Linked DNA regions of Roseibium sp. Sym1. The protein of the gene in region 1 binds, or shares a complex with, the protein of each later gene. Links are inferred from orthologs where the notes say so. Each region holds a gene or a part of one and is shown on either strand. Other genes may lie near its edges.

What was found. Proteins that work in one complex are often made in the same cells at the same time.
Region 2: rpmG (region 1) and rpmE share a complex: the UniProt entries of both Escherichia coli proteins name them as parts of the 50S ribosomal subunit. The link is inferred for Roseibium sp. Sym1 from one-to-one orthologs.

What each region holds. Positions count from the first base shown.
Region 1 is NZ_CP114786.1:5,593,253-5,597,012, forward strand. What follows is about bases 921-3,760. They hold rpmG (50S ribosomal protein L33), read left to right. Parts: upstream 921-2,176; coding sequence 2,177-2,344; downstream 2,345-3,760. Other genes in these bases: O6760_RS25920 (DUF983 domain-containing protein), read left to right, coding at 921-1,243; O6760_RS25925 (NUDIX hydrolase), read left to right, coding at 1,240-1,986; O6760_RS25935 (response regulator), read right to left, coding at 2,902-3,273; O6760_RS25940 (DUF3572 domain-containing protein), read left to right, coding at 3,436-3,711; O6760_RS25945 (hypothetical protein), read left to right, coding at 3,704-3,760. Also shown: rnr (ribonuclease R), read left to right, coding at 1-782; more of O6760_RS25920, read left to right, coding at 779-920.
Region 2 is NZ_CP114786.1:2,588,186-2,591,352, forward strand. Bases 1-2,707 are described here. They hold rpmE (50S ribosomal protein L31), read left to right. Parts: upstream 1-1,095; coding sequence 1,096-1,320; downstream 1,321-2,707. Other genes in these bases: O6760_RS11815 (ABC transporter transmembrane domain-containing protein), read right to left, coding at 1-799; O6760_RS11825 (hypothetical protein), read left to right, coding at 1,594-2,127; rcdA (protease adaptor protein RcdA), read right to left, coding at 2,252-2,707. Also shown: more of rcdA, read right to left, coding at 2,708-2,791.

The DNA of each region.
Region 1 (3,760 bases):
AGGATTTCCTGTCCACGCTCAACATGAAGCTGCCCTCCTCCGGCGGCCTCAGGCCCTCGGTGTTCAATGGCATTCTGGCGAAGGTCAAGAACACGCCCCAGGCACATCTCGTCAACGAGGTGGTGCTGCGCAGCCAGGCCCAGGCAGAATACGCGCCGCAGAATATCGGTCATTTCGGCCTCAACCTGCGTCGCTACGCCCACTTCACCTCGCCCATCCGCCGTTATGCCGACCTGATCGTGCACCGGGGTCTGATCTCGGCGCTCGGGCTTGGCAAGGACGGACTTCCGGAGGGCATCGAAGGCAAGCTGGAAGCCATCGGCGCGGAAATCTCCGGAGCGGAACGCCGCGCGATGCTGGCGGAACGCGACACGATCGACCGGCTGATCGCCCTGTGGATGAGTGACCAGATCGGGGCAACCTTCCAGGGACGCATCGCCGGTGTCGTGAAATCCGGCCTGTTCGTGCGTCTGGAAGAGACCGGTGCAGACGGCTTTGTGCCGGCCTCCACCATCGGCCTGGATTATTACCGATACGACGAAGGGTCGCATGCCCTGATAGGTGACAAAACCGGCGAGACCTACCAACTTGGCGATCAGGTCGAGGTCAGGCTCGTGGAAGCGGCACCCTTTGCCGGAGCGCTGACTTTCGAAATGCTCAGTCACGGACGCAATGCCGGAAAGCGCATTCGAAAGGGAGCTCCCAAGGCCCGGCGTGGTCCGCCCAAGGGCAAACGCGGCCCGGCCTCCTCGAAAAACAAGGGTCGAAGGAGATCTTCGTGACGGTCCGTTACGAAATGCACGAGAAACTGGAGGCGCCCGAAGCGCCGGCCGAACGGCCACGCCGCAAGGTGCTGGCCGCCATGCTTCGTGGCGCACAGAACCGCTGCATGAATTGCGGCAAGGGCCATATCTTTGACGGTTTCCTGACAAGCTGTCATGCCTGTTCCGTATGCGGCGAAGAAATCCATCATCACCGCGCGGACGACGCCCCGCCCTATTTCACAATCACCATTGTCGGCCACATTGTCATTCCCGCTCTGCTGCTGGTCGAGGTGCTCTGGCGTCCCGCCCTGTGGATCCACATGTCGCTCTGGGTGCCGCTGACGCTCCTCCTGTGCTTCGGCCTCATGCGGCCCATCAAGGGCGCCCTGATCGGTTTGCAATGGGCGCTCTATATGCACGGGTTCGATCCGGACGCGGAAGACGACCTGCCGCCGATGCCTGCCGAAAGGACTTCATGACCGGCTCATTTGAAAAACGGTTGGCCAAGGACGAAAAGGCGGGCGACTTCCCGTATATCCGGCCGAAGGATGCGGCGACGCTTCTCATTCTGGACCGGGATACGTCGGGAAAGGTGCGCCTTCTGATGGGCCGGCGGCATATGCGCCACACGTTCATGCCGGGAAAATTCGTCTTTCCCGGTGGCCGGGTCGATCCGTCGGATTCGCGCGTCGCCAATGTCCTGCCCTATCATCCCGATGTGGAAGCCAAGCTGTTCAAGGACCTGAAGAACGCCAGAACGGCTGCCCGCGTGCGTGCGCTTGCGCTGGCGGCAATCCGCGAGACCTACGAGGAAGCCGGCGTCTTCGTCGGGCGGAAGGCCTCAGACACCTCCCTGCGCCTCGGAGCCGGTTTTGAGGCATTTGCGGAACGCGGCATCCAGCCGGACCTCGGCGGCCTGCGCCTGATTGCAAGGGCGATCACACCACCGCAGCGCCCGAGGCGCTTCGACACCCGTTTCCTGGCCGTGTGGGCCGATGCCGTTGCCGACCGGTTGCCGGAGGGCCACGGCCCGTCCGGCGAGCTTGAGGACTGCGCCTGGCTGACCTTCGATGAAGCCCGCGAGAAGGAACTGCCGATGATCACCAACAAGATCCTTGGCGATCTGGAGGACCGGCTGGCGGCCGATCCGGACCTGACGCCGACAACACCGGTGCCATATTATTTCTTCCGCAAGGGCGGTTTTGTGAAGGACGAGATCTGAACATTCGCGAATTCGGTGAACGACGGTAGCCGCGACGGTCAAAAAGCGCCGCGGAACCAAAGCAAGCGCTTGACTTTCACGCCATGATGAGTAGGTTGCGCGCTGATTTCAGACATTGGGGCAGATTCCTCGCCAGCCCATCTGGCCACAAGAACTCTTTGCCCGACAACAAAGAACAGGAACCACGGCCATGGCCAAGGCGACAACAATCAAGATCAAGCTGCTCTCCACGGCGGACACCGGTTTCTTCTATGTCACCAAGAAGAACTCCCGCACGATGACCGAGAAGATGGTCAAGAACAAATACGACCCGATTGCGAAGAAGCATGTCGAGTTCAAGGAAGCCAAGATCAAGTAATCTTCGCTTCCGAGCCTGTATCAAGAACCCGCCGGCGACGGCGGGTTTTTTGTTTCAGGAAAGGCGCTTGTGCCGCGGCACGCATGGCTTGCGGACATACGGCAAACAAACGGTGCCTACCGCCCGGGGGCGGACAAATTCACGTCACGATTTCGGTGAAAGAATTAGTGGTCGGCGGGAACACGGCATTCGAGGAGGCCACTCATCGGCCGGTTCCCTGCCGACCTGCCCCACGGACCCAGGAGATGCGGCGGACCTGAGCACTCCGAGGGGAAACTGTTTTGCCAACTGACGTCCGGTCACACATGACCACGTCAATGACCCGATCAGGAAAACTCCTAATCTTCGGCCACACTACCCTATTGTAACCCGAATGCAATATTTTCCATAAAATATGCACAGAAACAATGCCGTTTTAGTAAATCCGTAACCTTAATGTGAACTGAAAAGCGCCTGCGGAGCAGGTGTTTTCCCGTAGCACAGCCGTCGGCACAGCCTGACCCGTCGTGAAACCTTGACCAGAACTTGCCTGCAAAAGGCCATCACGCCTGTTTCAATCAGGCCTCGCCGAGATAGGCGCGTACCGTTTCCAGGAACTTCGCAACCGAGATCGGTTTGGAGATATAGGCCTCGCAACCGCCCTGGCGGATGCGTTCCTCGTCGCCCTTCATGGCGAAGGCCGTCACCGCGATCACCGGAATGGAAGCGATATCCTCGTCTTCCTTGATCCACTTGGTGACTTCCAGGCCGGACACTTCCGGCAGTTGAATGTCCATCAGGATCAGGTCGGGGTGATGCTCGCGCGCGAGGCGCAGGGCCTCGATGCCGGTCCGGGTCTGCAGGGTGTTGTAGCCGTGGGCTTCGAGCAGATCATGAAACAACTTCATGTTCAGCTCGTTGTCTTCTACGATCAACACCGATTTTGCCATAAGTCCGGCCCTTTACCCGGCCTTGCGCCGGTCCCATTTATCTTGTCGCGACGCATTCCCGTCCGCGGTAGAACCCTTCCCCGGTCCACATCAGATGTCTTCTAACCCGGAATCGTTTCAGAAAGGCAAAAAAACACAATGAAAAATCTACAGGGGAAGTCATTGTCCGTTGAAGAAGCACAAGGAATTGCCACTGAAGCCCTGCTCCAGCTCAGCAAAGAGCCGGAGCAGATCGGCCGGTTTCTGGCCGTTTCCGGAATTGGCCCTGAAATGATTCGGGAGGCGGCCGGAGAACCAGGTTTTCTTGCAGGAGTTCTTGAGTTCTACATGATGGACGAGACACTTCTGCTTGCCTTTTGCGAGAATGCGGGTATCCGGCCGACAATGATCGCGGCCGCACGGTATGCCCTGGCCGGTGGAGACGAGAACCATGCCTGAGCCCACCCCCGTGCTGCCGGAAGTGCTGGTACAGATCCAGGCGCTGCCC
Region 2 (3,167 bases), 3.0 Mb from region 1 along the record:
TGATGGCAAACCCGGTGAGGGCCGCGCGTGCCATGATGGCCTTGCGCGCCGCCTGGAACGCCGCCTCGACAGACGCGCCGTAGCGGCCGGCGCTGCGCTCCTCATGGGTGAAGGCCTGCAAGGTCTTGACCGAGCCGAGCATCTCGCTGGCATAGGCGGACGCGTCCGCCAGCGTGTCCTGGGCAAAGCGCGAGCGCTTGCGCACCTGGCGGCCGAACCCCAGAATGGGAACGAGAATGACCGGAATCGCGGCCAGGACGATCACCGACAGGCGCGGGCTGGTAACCACCATCATCACGGAGGCGCCGAGGAACATGATCAGGTTGCGCATGGCGAGCGAGGCGCTGGCGCCGAAGGCGGCCTTGATCTGGGTCGTGTCCGCGGTCAGCCGGGACAGGATCTCGCCGGACTTGGCGCTGTCGTAAAAGGCGGCGCTGAGCCGTGTCATGTGGGCAAAGACATCCGAGCGGACTTCGGCCACGACGCGCTCGCCGATCCACATCACCAGGAAATAACGGACGGAACTGGCGGTGGCGAGCGCGCAGACGACGACGATCAGAACCGCAAAATAGGAGTTCACCAGCGCGGGATCGTCGGCGCCGAACCCGTAATCGATCATGCGGCGGACGGCCGCCGGCAGCACCAGGGTGATCAGGGCCGCGGAAAACAGGGCGACGATCGCAGCGCCGACCATGATCTTGTGCCGGATCAGGTAGGGCAGCAGGCGGGTCAGCGGCCTGAGGGACTTTCGGGATTTTCCGTTCGGGGTCTGCGCGTCTGAAGCAGGGGCGTCGGCCACTGGGCTCTCCTTCTCGTTTCCCGTTCCTCTTAACATGTTCACCGGAACGCTCAATGGGTTTGGTCAAGTGGAGACCGGCAGATGGCGGCTCAGCGGGGCGTCCCGGATTTCCCGTGCTGGACAGCATCAAAAAGGGAGGAAAATGCCCCTTGTCTTGGACGCGGCCATGGGGTATATCCCCGCCTCATGTTTCTGAGGGCGGCGTCCGCATCCGGATCGGCGGCCCTTCATTTCGTTTTGCGCCAGCCAGCGGCTTTCCCGGAAAGACGGCTGCACGGCGTTTGAAAGGACCGGCCATGAAAGCGGATATCCATCCCGACTACCACACCATCAAGGTCGTCATGACCGATGGCACCGAATACACCACCCGCTCCACCTATGGCGCGGAAGGCGACACCCTGACGCTCGACATCGACCCGACGTCCCACCCGGCATGGACCGGTGGTGACCGTCAGCTGATGGACCGCGGCGGCCGCGTGTCCCGCTTCAAGAACAAGTTCGCTGGCTTCCTAGGCTCTTAAAGCTCCAGACCTCGGCAGCTTCAAACGAAAGACCCGGCCTTGTGGCCGGGTTTTTTGTGTTTGGTCCGGCCAAGCTGCTTCGTGGTTGAGCGCCTCGCAGCGTGCGGAGAGCCCTCCGGGCGCCGCGCGGCCGGCCGGATGCTCGAAGCCTCGAGCGGGTCCGGGCTCGAACTTGCTGCAAACTGCCCGGCTGACCTATGCTGGGAAACGTGTGACCCTGCCGCCGGGCCGGAAGCTTGCCATGGTCCGCTCCGGTGCCGGAGCGCCACGCGTTTGCTGCTCACCACCCCTTCAGATGACGGGCTTCGGCACAAGAAGCCGCAGTTGGACCATTCGGAGATTAAGGTCATGAAAGTCAAAACGATTTCCGATCTCATCGACTGGACGCGGCTGATGCACCGTCAGCTCGCCGAGCGCTTCGCCGACGGCTCGGCGCAGCATGAGCAGGAGATGGCCAGGATGCTGCTGTCATATCTCGCCGATCACGAGGCCGCATTGGAGAAAATCATCGAAGGTTTCGAGCAGCAGGCCGATACCAAGGCGCTCAATACCTGGGTGTATGACTATTTGAAACACGAGCCGATCGATCTCCGCCGCGGCGACGGCGTGCCCATCGCAGAAATGGACTTCAACGAAATCTGCGTGTCGGTGTTCAACGTTCACAACCAGGCGATCGATCTTTATCGGGAGTTGCTCAGACGGGCAGATATTCCCGAAGCGCAGGAGCTTCTTCAGTCGCTCCTGGACCTTGAAGAGCACGAGACGATGCGTCTCGCACAGCAGACCAACCGGATGCGGGATATGTGAAGAGCCGGCAGTTTGCGCCCGTTTTTCCCAAGAGGGTCATGCGGGCTCCGGCAATCGTCCGAATACCAAAAAAGCCGCCTCGCGGCGGCTTTTCGAATGCAATAGAGGCTGGCTGCTGCCCGGTTCAGCCGAACTTGCCGAAAGCGGCGTGCAGCTTGTTGAGCTGCGAGGCGACCGGGTTGTCGTTGGTGGCTTCCTCGGCAGGTTCCTCGGACTTGCGGTACAGCATGGTGTCGAGATGAACGATGCGCTCCTGGAGACGTGTGGAGCGTTCGATCAGCGCGCGCAGACTTTCAGGCAGATCGCTCCAGGACGGGCCGCCGGTCGCGCTTGAAAGCTTGTCGAGGCGGACCTTGTTCTTCTCGCTGCCTGCCTGCTCGCGGGACATCTCGCCCTCATTGACCGCGCGTTGCAGCAGCAGCCAGGACGCAAGCTGCATCAACCGGGTGGTCAGGCGCATGGATTCCGTCGCGTAGGCCAGTGAGGCCGGGCGGGGCAGCTGCTTGGCTTCCTCGCGGCCATCGCCGTCCAGATACATCGCCGTCTCCTCGACCAGCGACATGCCTTCCTGAAACAGCGTCTGGAAGCTGTCCGAGCTGGCGAGGTGATGCGCGATATGCACTGCGCCAACTGGTTCACCGGCTTTTTTTGTGTCTTCCGTCATGAATGCTACGCCTCAGTTACAGATCCGATCGTCCCGCATCTCTTCTTGTCCCGTCCCGGAATGTGTCACTCCGTTGCAGGTGTTCCTTTTTGGAACGATGCAGGTCTTCATGGCCTATAACTAGCAAGGCACGTGCCAAACGGTTTCGAAAACGGCCATTAACCAGAACTCTGACAAGATACTATGAGGTGGAGGCAAAAAAAAGAGCCGCACGGTTGCGGCTCTGAGTCTTTAACAGGGAGGCGTCAAACAGAGTGGACAGGAGCCACTCACATCCAGATGACTGGATAACTAAATTTATACTTTGGAAAGATTAATAAGAGGTAAACGAGTAAATTTTTACCTACCACGTTTACATCAGGTGCCGTAGCGTCGC